One region of the Solibacillus sp. NPDC093137 genome, then DNA from elsewhere that is predicted to be linked to it. Evidence: predicted binding sites of a transcription regulator. Region 1 holds the regulator's gene; the other holds the start of a gene.
What was found. Region 1 encodes NrdR, which represses ribonucleotide reductase genes. Its sites were predicted from a motif close to AACACNATATATNGTGTT; they were not measured.

Region 1 (9,290 bases):
ACAGCAAGTGTGCTTTTGCTCTACAAATTCAAAAAGAGTCGTCATTCCATATTGAATAACAGCCGAGTTTTCCGTCATATTATGGTCATTCATAAACTGTATTACACTTGGATGTGAAAGGACCCGGGTTTTTAATTCATTATATTTTTGCTCAAATGATGGGATATTTATTTTATTGAGCGAATCTTTTATTGGTTCGATAGTACTCACCTGCTTTTTAATCACTATTTAATTGCTCTAATAATTTTTTGCGCTGCTCTTCAAAATCAATTTGGTTTTGAGTATTGTTGGAATTAGCTTGTTGTACTGGTTCCTGATCTTTTTCTTTAAACCAATCCGGAACTACGCCAACTTTTCTCGCCCCGCGCTGTTTGTTTTTCTTATCTTGCATTTCAGTATAAATCTTCGCTTGATTAATTGTCTGAATTTTGTTGTTTCGCCATGTATTTGCGACACTGTTAATATATTTTTCAGGCAATGCACCTTCTGTTTTTTCCATTACATACTCTAACATGTAATTGACGACAGCCGGGATCATCTTATAATGCAGGATCAATTTTTCCGCTGTTGCAACAACATACGCAAACGGCTCATGACCATCGTTTAACTCTTTTGTAAATGCATATGGCGTCTGTTTTTCATAGCGGGCCAATTCGGGTGTAAACACATAATCCCCTGGATAGTATTTCAGTAAATCCTGCTCGGTAATTTTCACGTCTACTTTATTTTCTTTATAATTCGATTCAATGTAAGCAAGTGCATCTTTAGCCAATAAGATGTTTTTCAACTGCATATTCAATGCAAGTGTCTGAATTTGATTACGTCCAAAACGGCTCGTTTTATTCGTTAATATAAATTCAAGAATGGCATTGACAACTCCGACTTTAATGCCATGTTTTAATACAAGATCATCCACTTGCTTCACTAACATTTCAACCGGTTCTTTACCGTTAAGTAAATTTCTCATGAAATCATATGGCAATGTTTCGTCGAAAGCCGGAATCCATTTTGACATATCTTTTACGGTAACTTTAAATGCGAGCGGTGTATCCATCGTAATTTTAGATGCCTTCAACTGAGATCCATCGCTTTCTTCTACAATACGAAGAGCTTCTAAAGCGTTTGCCGGAGGGTTTAACATCCAGTTTCCGGCGATAGACTGCACAAAGTTTTTCGTTAGTTTCCCATTGCTCTCATTATAGGCATATTCCATCAGCACATTGACTGCACCTACCGAGAGGCCTTGCTGCAATACGAGTTCCTCGGCTAAATCAACAATAAATTTCACCGGTTTTTTCCCTTTATACAGTGATTTCAGGAAATAATAAGGTACCGTTTTATCATAGTGAATCGACTGGTCATCAACCGTTAAATAATCTTCTGTAACTTTAATAAGATTGCGTTCATTTCGCTTTTCAATATAGTCTAATGCTTGTTCGGCCGTTTTAATTTGATTGTACCGGATTTCAGAGGCCAATGCTTCTACAAATGATTCCGGCAAGTTGCCTTTTGTCGAATCCCACACATGACGAATGATGACGTTTGCCACTTCTATCGGGATATCATAAGAACTGTAAAGCGATTCTGCTATTTTTACATGCCCTGAAAATGGTTCTTCACCATGAGTCAAAATCAGCAAATACTGATAAGGTGTAGAATTTTTAAAATCAACGAGCGCTGAATCAGGAGAATCGGTTTTCGAGTTATTATTTTCTTCAACTTTATTCAAATCGTTATTCGTAACCGTAATTTGCGATAAGTTTTTCGATTTACGATCACGGTAGCTATGTTCAACCTTTGCAATTTCCATTGTATTTTCAGCGGTTTTTGCACCTTTTTTAAGCCAGTTATTCATGACTACCTTCATAAAGTTTTTATTATAATTTAATTCGTCATTCATTGAAATATAATGGATCAAAACATTCAATGTACCGTAAGAAACCCCTTTTCTAAGGAAATAATTAAATTCCATTACAACAGATTCCGGAGGCAAATAACCATTAAATTTTTGGAAAACTTCAATCGGTGAGGTTTTTTCTAAATACTCGATTAAACCTTCTTTATCATTAATATTTTGCTGTGTTTTCGCAGGCGCAGAGTTGATTACTTCCACCGAACGGAAAATGTCCTGTTTTTTAATCAGTTTCGGCTTTGCGACACCTACGTTCAGCTGGTAGTACTCTTCACAGCGTTTTTCAAGCTCTTTTTTCGTAAGTCCTTCATCTGTATCCCATGCCAATAACACTATTCTTTGCATATCCGTCACAGAGAAATTATACATAAACGCTAATTTAGCAATGGCAATCTTAATATCCAGTGTAAATAATTTACTTGGGATTAAGTTTTGGCTCATACCCATCATGAAGCTTTTAAAATCAAATAAGTCATACTCAAACGGGTACGACATTTTTGAACGTTCATTTACCGAACCTGTATTTTCCTGCATGACTTGCTTTAGCTCAGTTTCTGTTATTGCAACAAATGCATCATTAAAGCTGCATGTGACATCTTTATAGCCATGTAAGGAAATATCATGTTTCGATAAGTTATTTCGTAATGATTCATACTGTTCGCGCCCGATTTTCCGTAAAAGCGCTACAGAAAGAATCGAATCGTCAAAGAAGTCATGGCCAGTCAATGGCGGATATAAAATATACTTCATCGATTTATATGAATCCATCATCTTCTCAAATGACTTCACTAAACCAATTGCTTCTAATACGATTCTTGCTTGCAGTAGTTGCTTCGGTTTAAAACTTAATGAATCGAGCAGGTTGCTATGAAAACAAGTTGCCTTTTCGTGTTGTTGTGTTTCAACCCATAACTTTAAATATAGTGCCGTAGCTTCAACACCGATAATCGGCTGATAGCATAATTGCAATGCAAGCTGATGCTCACTAGTGATAGTTTGAGGGCAATGAATTTCACAATGGTCATATGGATTTAGCTGATTCATCATTACCATTTATCCCTCCTAACACTTATTTGTCATTTGACTGACGGGTCATAATTTCTTTCAGTTCCTCGATAAATACAGTAATATCTTTAAATTGGCGATAAACAGATGCGAAGCGTACATAGGCAACTTCATCGATTTTCGCAAGTCGGTCCATTACCATCTCCCCGACATCTTCCGAACGTACTTCAGCATTGCCTAATCGGCGCAATTCTTTTTCAATCGATAAAACAATCTCTTCTAATTGATCTAATGCAACCGGGCGTTTTTCACATGCGCGTATTAGACCACGCAATACTTTTTCACGGCTAAACTCCTCGCGTGAACCATCCTTTTTCACAACGATTAACGGTGTTTCTTCAATTTTTTCAAATGTCGTAAAGCGAAAGGCACATGATTCACATTCACGACGTCTGCGAATTTCTTTATTATCATCAACAGGTCTTGAGTCTACAACGCGTGTCCCATTGTATTGACAAGCTGGACATCTCATATAATAATTTCTCCTAAAAGTTAGTTTAATTCTATTATAACAAAAACAACGCGCTTGAAATAGTGCTTCACGCGCGTTGAAATTTTCCAATGGAAAGTCATTCAATTATATAGTGCATTGTTGCTTCACACAATAGAAAAAGCCTTTTGCAAAAATGATTTACTTTCTGCAAAAGGTTCTTTCTGTGTTATTAGGTCGCGTATTTATGCCTTTTTAAAGTGTTTAATCACACTAATAAAGCAATAAATTATGCATTTACTGTTGCTAATTCATTTGCAATTTTCTTTGTTAAGTCTACTACGCGAGCAGAGTAACCCCACTCATTATCATACCAAGCGATGACTTTTACTTTACGGTCACCTAATACAATTGTAGTTAAACCGTCTACAGTAGATGAGTATGTTGTTGTATTGTAGTCAGAAGATACTAATGGCTCCATAGAGAAGTTTAAAATACCGTTCATTTTGCCTTCAGCTGCCTCTTTAAATGCTGCATTTACTTCTTCTACTGTTACGTCTTTTTCTACATCTACAACTAAATCAACTAAAGAAACGTTTGGTGTTGGCACACGTAATGCCATACCGTGGATTTTCCCATCCAATTCCGGTAATACAAGACGCAATGCTTTTGCTGCACCAGTTGAAGTCGGGATAATAGATGATCCGCAGTTACGCGCACGACGTAAATCTTTGTGTGGGTTATCGATGTTGTTTTGATCGTTTGTATAAGCGTGAACTGTTGTCATTAAACCGTTTACAATACCGAACTCATCGTTTAATACTTTTGCTACAGGAGCTAAACAGTTTGTCGTACAAGATGCATTTGAAATGACATCATGCTTTGATAAATCCAATTTATCGTCATTTACACCTAAAACAACGGTAATATCTTCATTTTTACCAGGAGCAGTTAAAATAACTTTTTTCGCGCCAGCTTCAATATGTTTTGCTGCTTTTTCACGTTCATTGAATTTACCAGTAGCTTCGATTACGATATCTACACCCATTTGAGCCCATGGTAATTTTAATGGATCACGTTCACTAACTAATTCAACACGTTTGCCGTTTACAATTAAAGCACCTTCGACTGCTTCTACAGTTCCCGGGAAAACACCATGATTTGTGTCATACTTAATTAAATGTGCTAACGTTTCAGATGGATAGCTTGCGTTCACTGCTACGATATTCACGTCACCACGCATCATTGCTTGTCGGAACACCATACGACCAATGCGGCCAAAACCATTAATTGCAATAGAAACTGTCATATTATTTAAATCCTCCTAAAAGTACGATTCATTCGTTTTATTTATTCGTTGATTAGTATAACACATATTATAAAAAGTTGAACATATTTAATCCGCTTAATTAAATTTGTTATTTTCAGATAATACATACCCTCAAAATAAAAACCTCAACCAACTTTTAATAAAATTAGTTGAGGTTTTATTTTACTTCAGGACGTTCCACTCATACAAAATATTTTGAAGCTGAATTGCTGTATCTTCCAGCGTGCCATTATTATGAATAACTGCATCAGCTAACTGTTCCTTTTCTTTGACCGGAATCTGTGTCGCTATACGGGCATTTGCTTCTTCTTCCGTAAAGCCATTTCGTTCCATTAAGCGCTGTAGCTGCACTTCTTTATTTACAGAAACTACAATAATTTTTTCTACGAAATGTTCCAGCTTACTTTCGAATAGCAGCGGAATATCCATGAAAACATTTTTTTCACCAAACGAGATAAATTCATCACGCTGACGCAGCATTTCTTCACGAATAGCCGGATGTATGATGCCATTTAAAGTTTGCCGCATTTCCTCATTATGAAAAATAATACTTCCCACTTTTACACGATCCATTGAACCATCTTGTGCAATGACTTCCGGTCCAAATGCTTCTGCAATTTTTTTCAATGTCGGCGTACCAGGCTCGACTACTTGTCGTGCTACTACATCTGCATCAACAATCGGCAATCCGTATGACTTAATCATTTTTGCAACTGTGCTCTTTCCGCTGGCAATACTACCAGTTAAACCTATAATCACAGCAATTCCCCTTTACTTTTGACATTGCGGACAATATGTTGATGTTCTACCCGCGATAACGAGAGATTCTGTATTTGTTTCACATACAACACATTGCTTTTTCCCATACATTTTCAGTCGATGCTGCATTGTTCCTGCACCACCATTAATACTCCGGTAGTCTGAAATTGTCGATCCGCCCGAATCAATGCTTTCCTGCAATACGTCACAAATTACATGAAAGAGTTTTGTCTTTTGCTCACGACTTAACTCACCCGTTGTTTTCCCCGGATGAATAAGCATTTTGAACAATGCTTCGGTGGCATAAATATTGCCGCAACCCGAAATCACCTGACCATCCATGATGACCTCTTTAATCGGTTTTTTTGCGAATTTGGATTTTTCACTTTGCATGAGGAAAAAATCACAGGCGATTTCATCAAAAGGCTCCGGTGCCATTTTTAACAATGGCGGATGATCGGCGATTTCTTTAATAAAGCGCAATTCACCAAAACGGCGGATATCAGCATAGGCAAGCAATTCTCCGCTTGCCAATGTAAATATCGCATGGATATGCTTACGGAATTTTTCTTCCGTTATCTCCACCACATCATTCACAACAAACCATGCGCCACTCATCCCTAAATGGTTCACTAAAATAAAACGTTCATTATTTTTCTTTAGATGAAAGAATATATATTTTGATCTGCGCTCCAATTTCTCGATTGTCATATTGCGTACTAATAGTTCAAATTGAGAAGGCTTTGCGTTTTTTACAATCGCCTGTTTACCTGCCTCATGCGATGTATAAACGACATCCGATAAAGAGACAGATTCAATCGTCTTCCCTTCTACGATTGGCCGTAAATCACGTACGACCCCTTCTACTTCTGGTAATTCTGGCATAAATGGTACTCCTTATTTCGCATCGTACCATGTAGGACCATATGAAAATTCAACCTTTAACGGCACGCTTAACTTAATTGCATTTTCCATAACTTCAGGTACGATACGTTCTAAAATTTCAACTTCTTCTTTTGGTGCTTCAAAAATCAGTTCATCGTGTACTTGCAATAATAGCTTTGTCTGTAGTCCTTCTTGTTCAAGGCGCGCATTCATATCAATCATTGCTTTTTTTATAATGTCCGCGGCACTTCCTTGAATCGGTGTGTTCATCGCAGTACGTTCAGCAAAACTTCTTAAATTGAAGTTCGAGCTTGTGATGTCCGGCAAGTAGCGGCGGCGATTTAAAATCGTTGTAACGAAACCTGCTTTCTTTGCCTCTTCAATACTTGTATCCATATAGTTTTTTACACCAGGGAAGCTTTGCAAGTAGTTTTCAATGAAAATCCCCGCTTCTTTACGTGTAATATCAAGGCTTTGTGATAAGCCATAATCACTGATTCCATATACAATACCAAAGTTTACAGCTTTTGCTGTGCGACGCATTAAGCTTGTCACATCATCCGGATTTTCAAGATTAAACACATCCATTGCCGTCCGTGTATGGATATCCATTCCTTGCTGGAATGCCTCTACAAGCGCATCATCCCCGCACATATGAGCCAATACGCGCAGCTCAATCTGTGAATAGTCCGCCGCAAACAAAATCCAATCCTTTTTCGACGGAACAAATGCTTTTCGAATTTTGCGTCCTTCTTCTAAACGAATCGGGATATTTTGTAAATTCGGGTTTGTTGAGCTTAAACGCCCAGTTGAAGTTAATGCCTGCTGGAATCGGGTATGCACTTTTGAATCTTCTTTATGCACTTCTTTTATTAAACCTTCAATATATGTTGACTGCAGTTTCGCAAGCGTTCGGTACTCAAGAATATGCTTCACAATGTCATGCTCGGACTGTAACTTCTCCAGTACATCGGCTGCTGTTGAATATCCTGTCTTTGTCTTTTTAATGACAGGTAAGCCTAATTTATCAAATAGGATAACACCAAGCTGTTTCGGTGAATTAATATTGAATTTCTCGCCTGCCAGCTCATAAATTGTCGCTTCCATTACTTCAAGCTTTGCCTTCAAATCATCGCCCATTTGACGTAATGTATCAATATTGACAGTTATCCCTTCGCTCTCCATTTTCCCTAAAATATGTGCAAGCGGCAGCTCCAGCTCTTTGTATAATTCAAACTGTTCATTTTCCTTCAGCTTTTGCTCTAATAAAGGCTGCAGCTTCCAAACTGCTACTGCTTTTCGGCTCACATGTTCAGCTACATGATCCGCACCTGGAACAACCCACTTCGCCCCTTTTCCGTAGATTGCTTCATTGGATTGTACATCCTGGTAACCGAATTCCTTTGCAAGTGTTGCCACATCATCACCTGATATCGACGGCTTTAAAATGTACGAAGCTAACAATAAGTCAAACTCCACGCCTTTAAGCTCAATCCCTAAACGATGGAGCATTGCTTGTGTTGCTTTACTGTCCACAATATACTTTTTCTTAGTTTCATCTTGCATCCATGCTTTTAAGTCCGCATTATCAACTACATTATCAATCGCTGTGTAAACCGTACGTTCTCCGTCTGACAAGGCTAAACCGAGGGCATTACAGCTATGGTAATGTTCATTTTCCAACTCGAGGTGGATTGCCATCGTTTCTTTTAACATGTCGCCTGTAATAGCCTGTACATTTTCAAATACTAATTCAGCTTGTTCTGTTTCTACTGTTTCAAAATCACTTTTTTCGATTAAAGATTTAAAGCCAAGCTCTTGCCATACATTAAGAAGTGCTTCCTCATCCGGACCTGCATATGCTAAATCATCAAGTGAAATTGTTAGTGGTGCATCTGTATGAATTGTCGCAAGCTTTTTTGATAAGTGAGCCATTTCTTCATTGTCTACCAGCTTTTCTTTCATTTTCGAAGCTTTCAATGAATCCATCGCTTCATATAATTTTTCAATCGTCCCGTGTTCCTTCAATAATTTAATCGCTGTTTTTTCACCAACGCCTGGAACTCCCGGAATATTATCGGATTGATCACCCATAAGCCCTTTCATATCGATAATTTGCTCCGGTGTCAGTCCATACTTTTCTTCAATATGTGCCGGTGTATATTTTTCAATATCGGTAATCCCTTTACGGGTAATATAGACTGTGACATCCTCAGTTGCGAGCTGCGTTAAATCTTTATCTCCCGAAACAACGATTACTTCGATCCCTTGTCCAGCAGCCTGTTTTGCTAACGTTCCGATAATGTCATCTGCTTCGTACATTTCCAGTTCATAGCGTTTAATGTTGTATGCATCAATCAGTTTTCGAATATATGGGAATTGTTCGGAAAGCTCTGGCGGAGTTTTTTGACGTCCCCCTTTATATTCACCGAACGACTCATGACGAAAAGTCGTTTTCCCGGCATCGAAAGCAACAAGCATTTGTGTCGGATTTTCCTCACCGATAATTTTTTGCAGCATCGTCGTAAAACCATATGTCGCATTTGTATGAATCCCACTGTCATTTGTAAGCAGCGGCAATGCAAAAAAGGCACGATAAGCCAATGAGTTTCCATCTAGTAAAAGCAATTTTTGTTTTGTCATGCGCGTTCCTCCATTAATCAATTTCACCTCGGTGTGATTACACCCGGATTCGAGTCAGGTTCACAGGATACGAATCAGTCATCCAACGCTTTTAACCTGAATTTCTTTTAAATACTCTTTGCCGAATCTGTTGCTCCACCCGGAGGCATCAACTTCTGGCGTGTATTCAAAACGCACCGAAAGAAGTTAAGTTACGATTGTATGTTCTCCTTCTACTTTAGCGATTATTGCGATGAATTGCCAACATAAACGCAAATTCTTCTACA
Region 2 (9,290 bases), 340 kb from region 1:
AATATGATAGATGTGAAGGAAGTGACGAACTATGGTGGAACTCCTATACATACAAGAGAACAAATGGGATGACAGTCATCGTCCTTGGCCGCTGCCTAATTTGCCTTGGGGGATGAAACAAACGTGGAGTGATTTATTATTCGCCCATTATCCGGTTAAATACGAGGTTTTGCGGAAGTTAGTTCCAAATGCGTTGGAACTGGATACGTACGACGGTGTGTGCTGGGTTGGGGTTGTTCCGTTTCGCATGTCTGGTGTGAGACTTCGGGGATTGCCCCCAGTTCCAGGTACCGACGAATTTCCGGAACTTAATGTGCGCACCTATGTAACGATTGACGGAAAACCGGGCGTATACTTTTTCAGTTTGGATGCGGATAATTGGCCGGCTGTAAAAGGGGCCAGGACATTTTTCCATTTACCGTATCATTACGCTAAGATGGATATTAAAAACTTTGGCGATACAGTATTGTTTGAAAGTAAAAGACGCGATCAATCAGACATAGTTTTCGCAGCCCGTTATAAACCCGTTTCTGAACCGTTCCTTGCGATAAAAGGGACCTTTGAGGAATGGATTACCGAGCGTTACTGTTTCTACACATTAAATACTTCAGGTGTCCCGGTACGCTGTGATATTTTGCACCACCCATGGATTTTACAGGAAGCAGAAGGTGAAATCACCCTTAATACAACTCTGTCCAAACAAGGGATTATTGTGGAAAACGATCAGCCGATTCTGCATTTTTCTAAAAAAATCGATGTTCGCGCATGGCCATTAGTAAGTCCTGCTACCGGCCGATTACATTTTTAAAAAGATAAGTCTTACTTTAAAAAGCAAAAACGCAACCCATATTATATGAGTTGCGTTTTCTTTATTTTATAAACCGCATTTCAGCTGTGCACCACAGTTTGTACATGTGTTGCAGCCACCCATTTCTTCTACCGTACCTTGACGGCAAACCGGGCATGTATTGCCAACTTCCGAACCAATTGTCACATCTGTATCTGTTAACGGCTTAATTGTATCCACTAACACTACTTGACGTTTCACTTGGTCTTCTGTTTGTTTTAATTCTTCAAACTCTAATTGCTCATCCGAATTGGCTTCTTCAGCTTTTAAAGTCAGTACTTGTGTATCACGAGATCCATCGACATACACGGTACCGCCTTTCGCACCGCCGCGGTATAAACGCTCGTACACTTTTTGTACTTGCTCTACTCCATAGCCTTTTGGTGCGTTTACTGTTTTTGAAATGGATGAATCAATCCAGTTTTGAATGATGCATTGAACATCTGCATGTGCTTCAGCAGAAAGCTCCATTGATGATTTGAACCAGTCCGGTAAATTATTTTCATCCACACCCGGGTTCGCATCTAAATACTCTTTTACAATTTCAGCTTTTACTTCAATAAACTTCCCAAGACGACCTGAACGGTAGTAAGTGAAGCTGAAGTAAGGTTCAAGCCCTGTTGCAACTCCGACCATTGTACCTGTAGATCCCGTAGGTGCAACCGTCAATAAATGCGAGTTACGAATACCGTTTGCCACAATATTTTCGCGAATATGCTGCGGCATTTTTTTCATGAAGCCTGTGTTAATGAATGCTTCACGTAAACGTGCTGTTTCAGCTTCTGTTTGTCCTTCAAGGAACGGGAAGCTGCCGCGCTCTGTTGCCAGTTCAACCGACTCTTCATACGCTGCAACCGCAATCGTTTTGAAGATTTCATCAACTAGTGTATTGCCCTCTTCAGAACCGTACTCTTTCTCACAGTAAATCAACAAATCGGCAAGACCCATTACACCAAGACCAACTCGGCGTTCACCTAGTGCCTGCTTTTTGTTTTCTTCCAGGAAGTACGGTGTTGCATCAATTACATTATCCTGCATACGTACGCCAACTTTTACCGTTTTGCGTAACGCATCAAAATCAACTGTTTTCGTTTCTTTGTTTGCAAACTTCGCCAAGTTAACAGCAGCCAAGTTACAAACAGAATATGGTGCGAGTGGTTGTTCTCCGCACGGATTTGTCGCAACAACTTTCTGACCGTACGCTTTTGCGTTTGTCATGTCGTTTGCGTTATCAATGAAGAAGATACCAGGTTCTGCCGCATATGTTGCGCAGACATTGATTAAATTCCAAAGTTCTTTTGCTTTGATTGTACGATACGTACGAACTGGATAACCAAGTTTCTCCCATTCGCGAACATCGCCAACTTCATGCCACTTTTCGTTGTAATCCAGCATTTGTGCCGGAGTATAGTTTTCTACATCCGGGAAGCGTAATTCGAAGTCCTGATCGTTTTCTACAGCATCCATAAACTCTTTCGTTAATGTAACCGAGATGTTCGCACCTGTCAGGAAATCCGGATTATGGACTGAATACGTTCCACCATCGCGTAGCTTCGTTTCAGCGTCACGAATAATCGCTTCGTTAAATCCGCCGAAACCTTCAATATTTTTATAGTTCACAATACCTTGATACATCGCATCTTCCTGCTGTGTTAAAGGCTTGAATTTTAATTTTTCTTTTGCTAGACGAATAATTGATTCATCTGCTGTATTCTCGATCAGATAACGCAGAATACGCGGATTTTGCATTTTGGAAATGATAAACTCCACAATATCCGGATGCCAATCGGCCAGCATAATCATTTGAGCGCCGCGTCTCGATCCACCTTGCTCAACAAGATGTGTCAGCTTGGCAATATCATCAAGCCAGCTTACTGATCCGCTAGATTTACCGTTTACACCGCGCGCCAATGTGTTACGCGGGCGAAGTGTCGAACCGTTCGTACCAACACCACCACCACGGCTCATAATTTCCATTACTTGCTTGCGGTGATCACTGATACCTTCACGGGAATCGGCTACAAATGGCATTACATAACAGTTGAAGAATGTTACTTCAGTTTCTGAACCTGCCCCGTAAATTACTCGTCCTGCAGGGATAAAGTTCATCGACACAAGCTCTTCGTAAAACTTTCCGAACCATTCTTTGCGCTTTTCTTCTGTTTTCTCAACTGAAGCTAAACCTGTTGCATTACGTTTTGCAATTTGCTCATAAAAAATTTCGAGCGGCTTTTCAATAATATCCAATGAGCGTTCAATAATACCCGTCTCTTGTTCTTCGCCTTCCAATACATGACGGTAATCTTCATCAATTTTAATAAGAGCGGTATTCTTTTCCGGATTAATCGAATGAATAATGCCAAGTCCACGTGCCGGGAATTTCGGATCTTGTTTCACTGTCAAAACAACAAAATCCCCTGTTTTTAATGTTTTCTTTTCCGTATCTTTAAAAGAATAACGGTCAATCATAACAAGACGTGATACACCTTTATGCGTAATATGCATGTCCGGTGTAATCGGGTGCACTTGAGGAAATTGCTCAATATCTTGATTTAACTGATTGACTTGGATGGATTGCTCTAAAACACTTGCCACCGCGTAAGCCCCCCTTTGGACGATTTAATAATTTTAAGTTTCCCTTCACGAATGTAAACTAAACACATTTTATACCATATATTGTGCTAATTTCTTAAATATCATTCTATATGTTGGGTTATATAATTACACTTAAAAAAGATTACAATAAATCTTTTTTTCAAACAAGGGGTTGATTTTTTTTTCTTTTTGTTAAATCCATCTATATCAACGTTTCGGGTATAAAAATTTTTTTACAAAAAATAAAAACACACGTTCGCAATCTATTTTTTGAAATTCCATTCATCTGTTAAATATTTATTTTCCATCAATTGTTCTACATATTGGGTTTGCTGCTCTGTTAATTCATAAGGAATTAGTTCTATATCCAAAGCTACTTCAAACCCTTTAGAAAACGCGTCAACACATTGCTCGATTGTAAATGGTGTGTCGACAAACTGATTCATCGCAACTGCTTTTTCTGGCAACTTTTTTCGCATTCTTTCTTTTGCTTCAGCTGTAGCAAAATTAAATACCGATAACAGCAGTTCTTCATTCAGATCAAGTAAAATAGCGCCATGCTGCAAAATTACACCTTTTTGACGTGTTTGCGCACTGCCGGCTACTTTTTTCCCTTCAACAACTAGCTCATACCAGCTTGGCGCATCAAAACATACCGCGCTTTTCGGTTTCTTCAGATCATCCAGTTGTTCCTTCGTCTCCGGCACACTAAAATAAGCATCCAGTCCTAAAAGGCGGAACCCTTGTAAAATTCCTTCGCTAATGACACGATATGCCTCTGTAACGGTTTCCGGCATATTTGGGTAGCTCTCTGTCACTATCACTGAATATGTAAGCTCCTGGTCATGTAAAACGGCACGTCCGCCTGTAGGTCTACGGATGAAACCTAAGTTTTGCTTTTTTACAGCTTCTAAATTAATATCTTTATGTACTTGCTGGAAATAACCGATTGATAATGTTGCAGGGTTCCACTCGTAAAAACGAATAACCGGCGGAATTTCCCCTTGGCTATGCCAATCAAGCAACGCTTCATCCAGTGCCATATTATAGGCTGGGCTGCATGGGCCCGAATTTATAAAATACCATTGTTTTTTCACAATTTCTCGCCTCCACTAATTCATTTTAACAAACTCGCTCGACTAACTCTAGTTCATCTCTTATAATAGATAGTACAGATAGAAAGGGGCAATATCGCAGTGACAATTTTATATACGATACTAGTAATTTTAGTAGTAATCGTTGCTTACGTAGTAATCAACTCTATGCGCTTAAAAAAATCCGTAACAAATTTAACACAGGAGCAATTTATTGAAGGCTACCGTAAAGCACAATTAATCGATTTACGCGAACCTAAAGAATTTGAAGCGGGACACATTTTAGGTGCTCGAAACATTCCGATGACGCAACTTAATACACGTCATAAAGAAATCCGTCCGGATCTGCCTGTATACCTTTACTGCCAAAACTCTGGTCGTAGTGCACGAGCAGCGTTGACATTAAAGAAAAAAGGCTATAGCCAACTGTTCCAATTACAAGGCGGTTTCAAAACTTGGACAGGCAAAGTTAAATCGAAAAACTAATTCTAAAAGTTCTCTACATTGTAGAGGGCTTTTTAATTTTCATTCACCGGCCCTACGAATCGAAATTGTCTGATTATCAGTAGTTTCTACCATTATATAGTCACACGTAAGAAGTCTAACTTTTCTCATAGAAAAAAGGTCAGAAAACAGCTCTGACCTTTTTGTCACAATTTATGAAATTGTTACTTCTTCTTTTTTTGTATAACGTAATACAGGTGTACGTGCAGCACGTGTTTCATCTAAGCGGCTGATTACCGTAGTATGTGGTGCTTCTTGTACGATCGATGGGTTATCGATTGTTTCTTGAGCAATTTGAATCATTGCATCACAGAATGCATCCAATGTTTCTTTTGATTCTGTTTCTGTTGGCTCGATCATAATACCCTCTTCCACGTTTAACGGGAAGTATACTGTTGGTGGATGGTAGCCAAAGTCAAGAAGGCGTTTTGCGATATCCAATGTACGAACACCTAATTTTTTCTGACGACGGCCTGATAGCACGAATTCATGCTTACAGTGACGGTCGTATGGTAAATCAAAGTGCTCTTCCAAGCGGCGCATCATATAGTTTGCATTTAATACAGCATATTCTGTTACAGCCTTTAAGCCATCTGGACCCATTGAACGGATATACGTATATGCACGGACATTAATGCCGAAGTTTCCGTAGTAAGGTTTCACACGACCGATTGATTGTGGACGGTTGTAATCGAAGTGGAATGTACCATCTTCTTTTTTCACTAATACTGGTTTAGGCAGGAATGGGATTAAATCTGCTTTTACCCCTACTGGACCTGAACCCGGACCACCGCCACCGTGTGGACCTGTAAATGTTTTGTGTAAGTTTAAGTGAACACAGTCAAAGCCCATGTCGCCAGGACGTGCTTTACTCATAACAGCGTTTAAGTTTGCGCCGTCATAATAAACTTTACCGCCGACACCGTGCACGATTTCAGCCATTTCTAAAATGTTTTCTTCAAATAAACCTAAAGTGTTCGGGTTTGTCAGCATAAGCGCTGCTGTATCAGGACCGACAACACGGCGTAAATCTTCCAGATCAACTAAGCCGTCTTCACCAGATCTGATTGTAATTGTTTCAAAACCTGCCACTGTAGCAGAAGCCGGGTTTGTACCGTGAGCTGAGTCCGGTACTATTACTTTGTTACGGTGACCTTCACCATTTGCCTCATGGAATGCACGGATCATCATTAATGCTGTCCATTCACCATGTGCGCCTGCTGCCGGTTGTAATGTTACTTCATCCATACCCGTAATTTCCTGAAGTGATGTCTGCAGATCATATAATAATTCCATTGCACCTTGTACTGTCGACTCATCCTGTAATGGGTGAACATGGGCAAAACCAGCGTAACGTGCAACTGTTTCATTGACTTTCGGATTGTACTTCATCGTACATGAACCAAGTGGATAGAACCCTGAATCCACACCATGGTTACGTTTTGAAAGTGCTGTATAGTGACGCATAATATCTAATTCTGCAACTTCCGGCAGTTCAGCCGCTTCTTGACGTACTAACTCTTTCGGCAGAAGTTCTTCTAAATCAAAATCAGGAACATCCAATGGCTCTAAGTTGTAGCCGACACGACCTGGTTTTGTAATTTCGAAAATGAGTGTTTGGTTTTCGTTATGCATTGTAAGCCCCCATTTCTGCAACTAATTGCTCGATTTCTTCTTTTGTACGGATTTCCGTAACAGCAATGAGTGCATGATTTTTTAATTCAGGATAAACACGACCTAAGTCAAAACCGCCGATAATGCCTTTTTCGATTAATGCTTTGTTTAGCTCTGTCACATTATGATTTGTCTTAACGACGATTTCGTTGAAGTGTGCGCCTTGATAAACAACTTCAAAACCAGCTGCTTCAAAGGCATTTTTAGCAAAGCGTGTCTTCACGATATTTTGTTTCGCCATTTCCTGCATACCTTGCTTTCCAAGAGCTGTCATTGCTACTGAAGAAGCAAGTGCAAGCAATGCCTGGTTAGAACAAATATTAGATGTCGCTTTGTCGCGACGGATGTGCTGCTCACGCGCTTGTAATGTTAATACATAACCACGGCGACCCTCTTGGTCTACTGTTTCCCCAACAAGACGGCCAGGTACTTTACGCATTAATTTATTCGTTACGGCGAAATAGCCACAGTGTGGACCACCGAACGCTTCAGCAATTCCGAATACTTGTGCATCCCCAACTGTAATATCTGCGCCTAATTTTCCTGGTGGTGTTAAAACGCCAAGAGCTAACGGGTTCGCAGATACGATAAACAATCCTTTTGCGTCATGTGTAATGTCTGCAAGCGGCTGCAGGTTTTCAACTTGACCAAAGAAGTTCGGATATTGAACGATTACGCCGGCTGTTTGGTCATCGATCAGGCCTTTTAGTGCTTCGATGTCTGTCACACCGTCTTTTGCAGGAATTGTAACGACTTCTATTGATTGTCCTGTAGCATACATTTTCACAACATCTTGATACTCCGGATGTACAGCTCCTGAAACAAGTAACTTTCCGCGACGTGTATGACCTGCAGCAAGCATACCTGCTTCTGCCAATGCCGTACCGCCATCATACATAGAAGAGTTTGCAATATCCATGCCTGTCAGTTCTGCGATCATCGTTTGGAACTCAAAAATCGCTTGAAGTTCACCTTGTGAAATTTCCGGCTGATATGGCGTGTATGCTGTATAGAACTCCGAACGTGAAATAACGTGATCAACAATTACCGGTTTATAGTGGTTGTATACACCTGCACCTAAAAACGATACATTGCTTGCTGTATCTTTATTTTTTGAAGCAAGTTGTGCCAGTTCCTTCATTAAAGCGGCTTCTGACTTGGCAGGTTTAATATTGTAGCTTCCTTGGAAGCGAACTTTCTCAGGAATATCCTCGAAAAGCTCATCAATTGTCGCAACCCCGATACGGTCTAACATTTCTTGTTTATCTTGTTCCGTCATTGGTAAATAACGATGTTTCATTGTTAACCCTCTTTTCAAAAGTTTTATCCCGTATTAACGGGTAGTAAGCTTGGTTCAACTACCAATCTAGGGGATGAAGACCCCCACTGATTGAAGTTTCATTTTATTTTGCACGCTTGTAAAATGGAGTTTCTACAACAACTGCTTTTGCTCTATTTTTTCGTACTTCAATTTCTAATTCAGTTCCAACTTCTGTGAATTTTGCGTCAATTAAAGCTAAGCCGATATTGCGCTTTGTCATTGGTGACTGAGTTCCTGTAGTTACAAAACCAATCTCTTCACCATCTTTAAATACTTTATAGCCATGGCGGGGAATACCTTTATCAATCATCTCGATGCCTACAGATTTACGTGTTAGGCCATTTTCTTTTTGGTCAATTAATGCTTGCTGACCGATAAATTGCGGATCCTTTGCCAATTTCACCGCAAAGCCAATTCCCGCTTCCAATGGTGAAATCTCTTTTGAAATCTCTTGGCCATATAATGGTAAGCAAGCTTCAAAGCGAAGTGTATCACGTGCTCCTAAACCGGCCGCTACTACACCTTTGTCTTTTCCTGCTTCCAAAATTTTGTTCCATAGATCGACAATCGCTGCTGGTGTCCCGTAAATTTCAAATCCGTCTTCACCTGTATAGCCAGAGCGAGAAACTAGAACCGAATGACCGCCTACATCCACATTGTCCTGGAATTTAAAATATTTAATTGCCGTTAAATCTGTTGCTGTTAATGTTTGCAGAACTTCCTGAGATAATGGTCCTTGCAATGCGATTTGAGCATAGTCATCTGACACATTTGTCACTTTGACATCCCCTTCGACATGCTGCTGTAACCATTCAAAGTCCTTTTCAATATTCGCTGCATTAACACATAGTAAATAACGGTTATCTTCCAAACGGTATGTCAGTAAATCGTCAACAACACCGCCATCTTCATAACATAGTGCACTGTATTGTGCGCCGCCAACTGCAATTTTAGAAATATCGTTGGAAAGCATCTTTTGTAGATAAACTAGTGCATTCGGACCTTCTACGATAATTTCCCCCATATGGGATACATCAAAAAGTCCTGCACGGTTACGAACCGCATCATGCTCCTCTTTAATCGAAGAAAATTGTACCGGTAATTCCCAGCCGCCAAAATCAACTGTTTTTCCACCATACTTTGCATATTCATCAAAAAGTGGTGTGCGCTTTAGCTTTAATTCATTTGTCATGTTCATTTCCTCCTTTAGTTATGTATGTTCATTTTGCTTTGTAAGGGGAAACAACATTACACC

Region 2: a site for NrdR is predicted at 3,513-3,530, ahead of ACQKN3_RS02305 (vitamin B12-dependent ribonucleotide reductase). Genes of this name have one in related genera too.

The regions. Positions count from the first base shown of each region.
Region 1 is NZ_JBNNVH010000001.1:119,945-129,234, reverse strand. Features, by position in the region: gene dnaI (primosomal protein DnaI) at 1-225, opposite strand, end outside; gene ACQKN3_RS00600 (DnaD domain protein) at 218-2,959, opposite strand; gene nrdR (transcriptional regulator NrdR) at 2,982-3,449, opposite strand; gene ACQKN3_RS00590 (glyceraldehyde-3-phosphate dehydrogenase) at 3,697-4,716, opposite strand; gene coaE (dephospho-CoA kinase) at 4,900-5,496, opposite strand; gene mutM (bifunctional DNA-formamidopyrimidine glycosylase/DNA-(apurinic or apyrimidinic site) lyase) at 5,509-6,381, opposite strand; gene polA (DNA polymerase I) at 6,394-9,024, opposite strand.
Region 2 is NZ_JBNNVH010000001.1:461,728-471,017, reverse strand. Features, by position in the region: gene ACQKN3_RS02310 (YqjF family protein) at 32-808, shown strand; gene ACQKN3_RS02305 (vitamin B12-dependent ribonucleotide reductase) at 875-3,442, opposite strand; gene ACQKN3_RS02300 (lipoate--protein ligase family protein) at 3,706-4,485, opposite strand; gene ACQKN3_RS02295 (rhodanese-like domain-containing protein) at 4,639-5,022, shown strand; gene gcvPB (aminomethyl-transferring glycine dehydrogenase subunit GcvPB) at 5,194-6,675, opposite strand; gene gcvPA (aminomethyl-transferring glycine dehydrogenase subunit GcvPA) at 6,668-8,014, opposite strand; gene gcvT (glycine cleavage system aminomethyltransferase GcvT) at 8,118-9,227, opposite strand.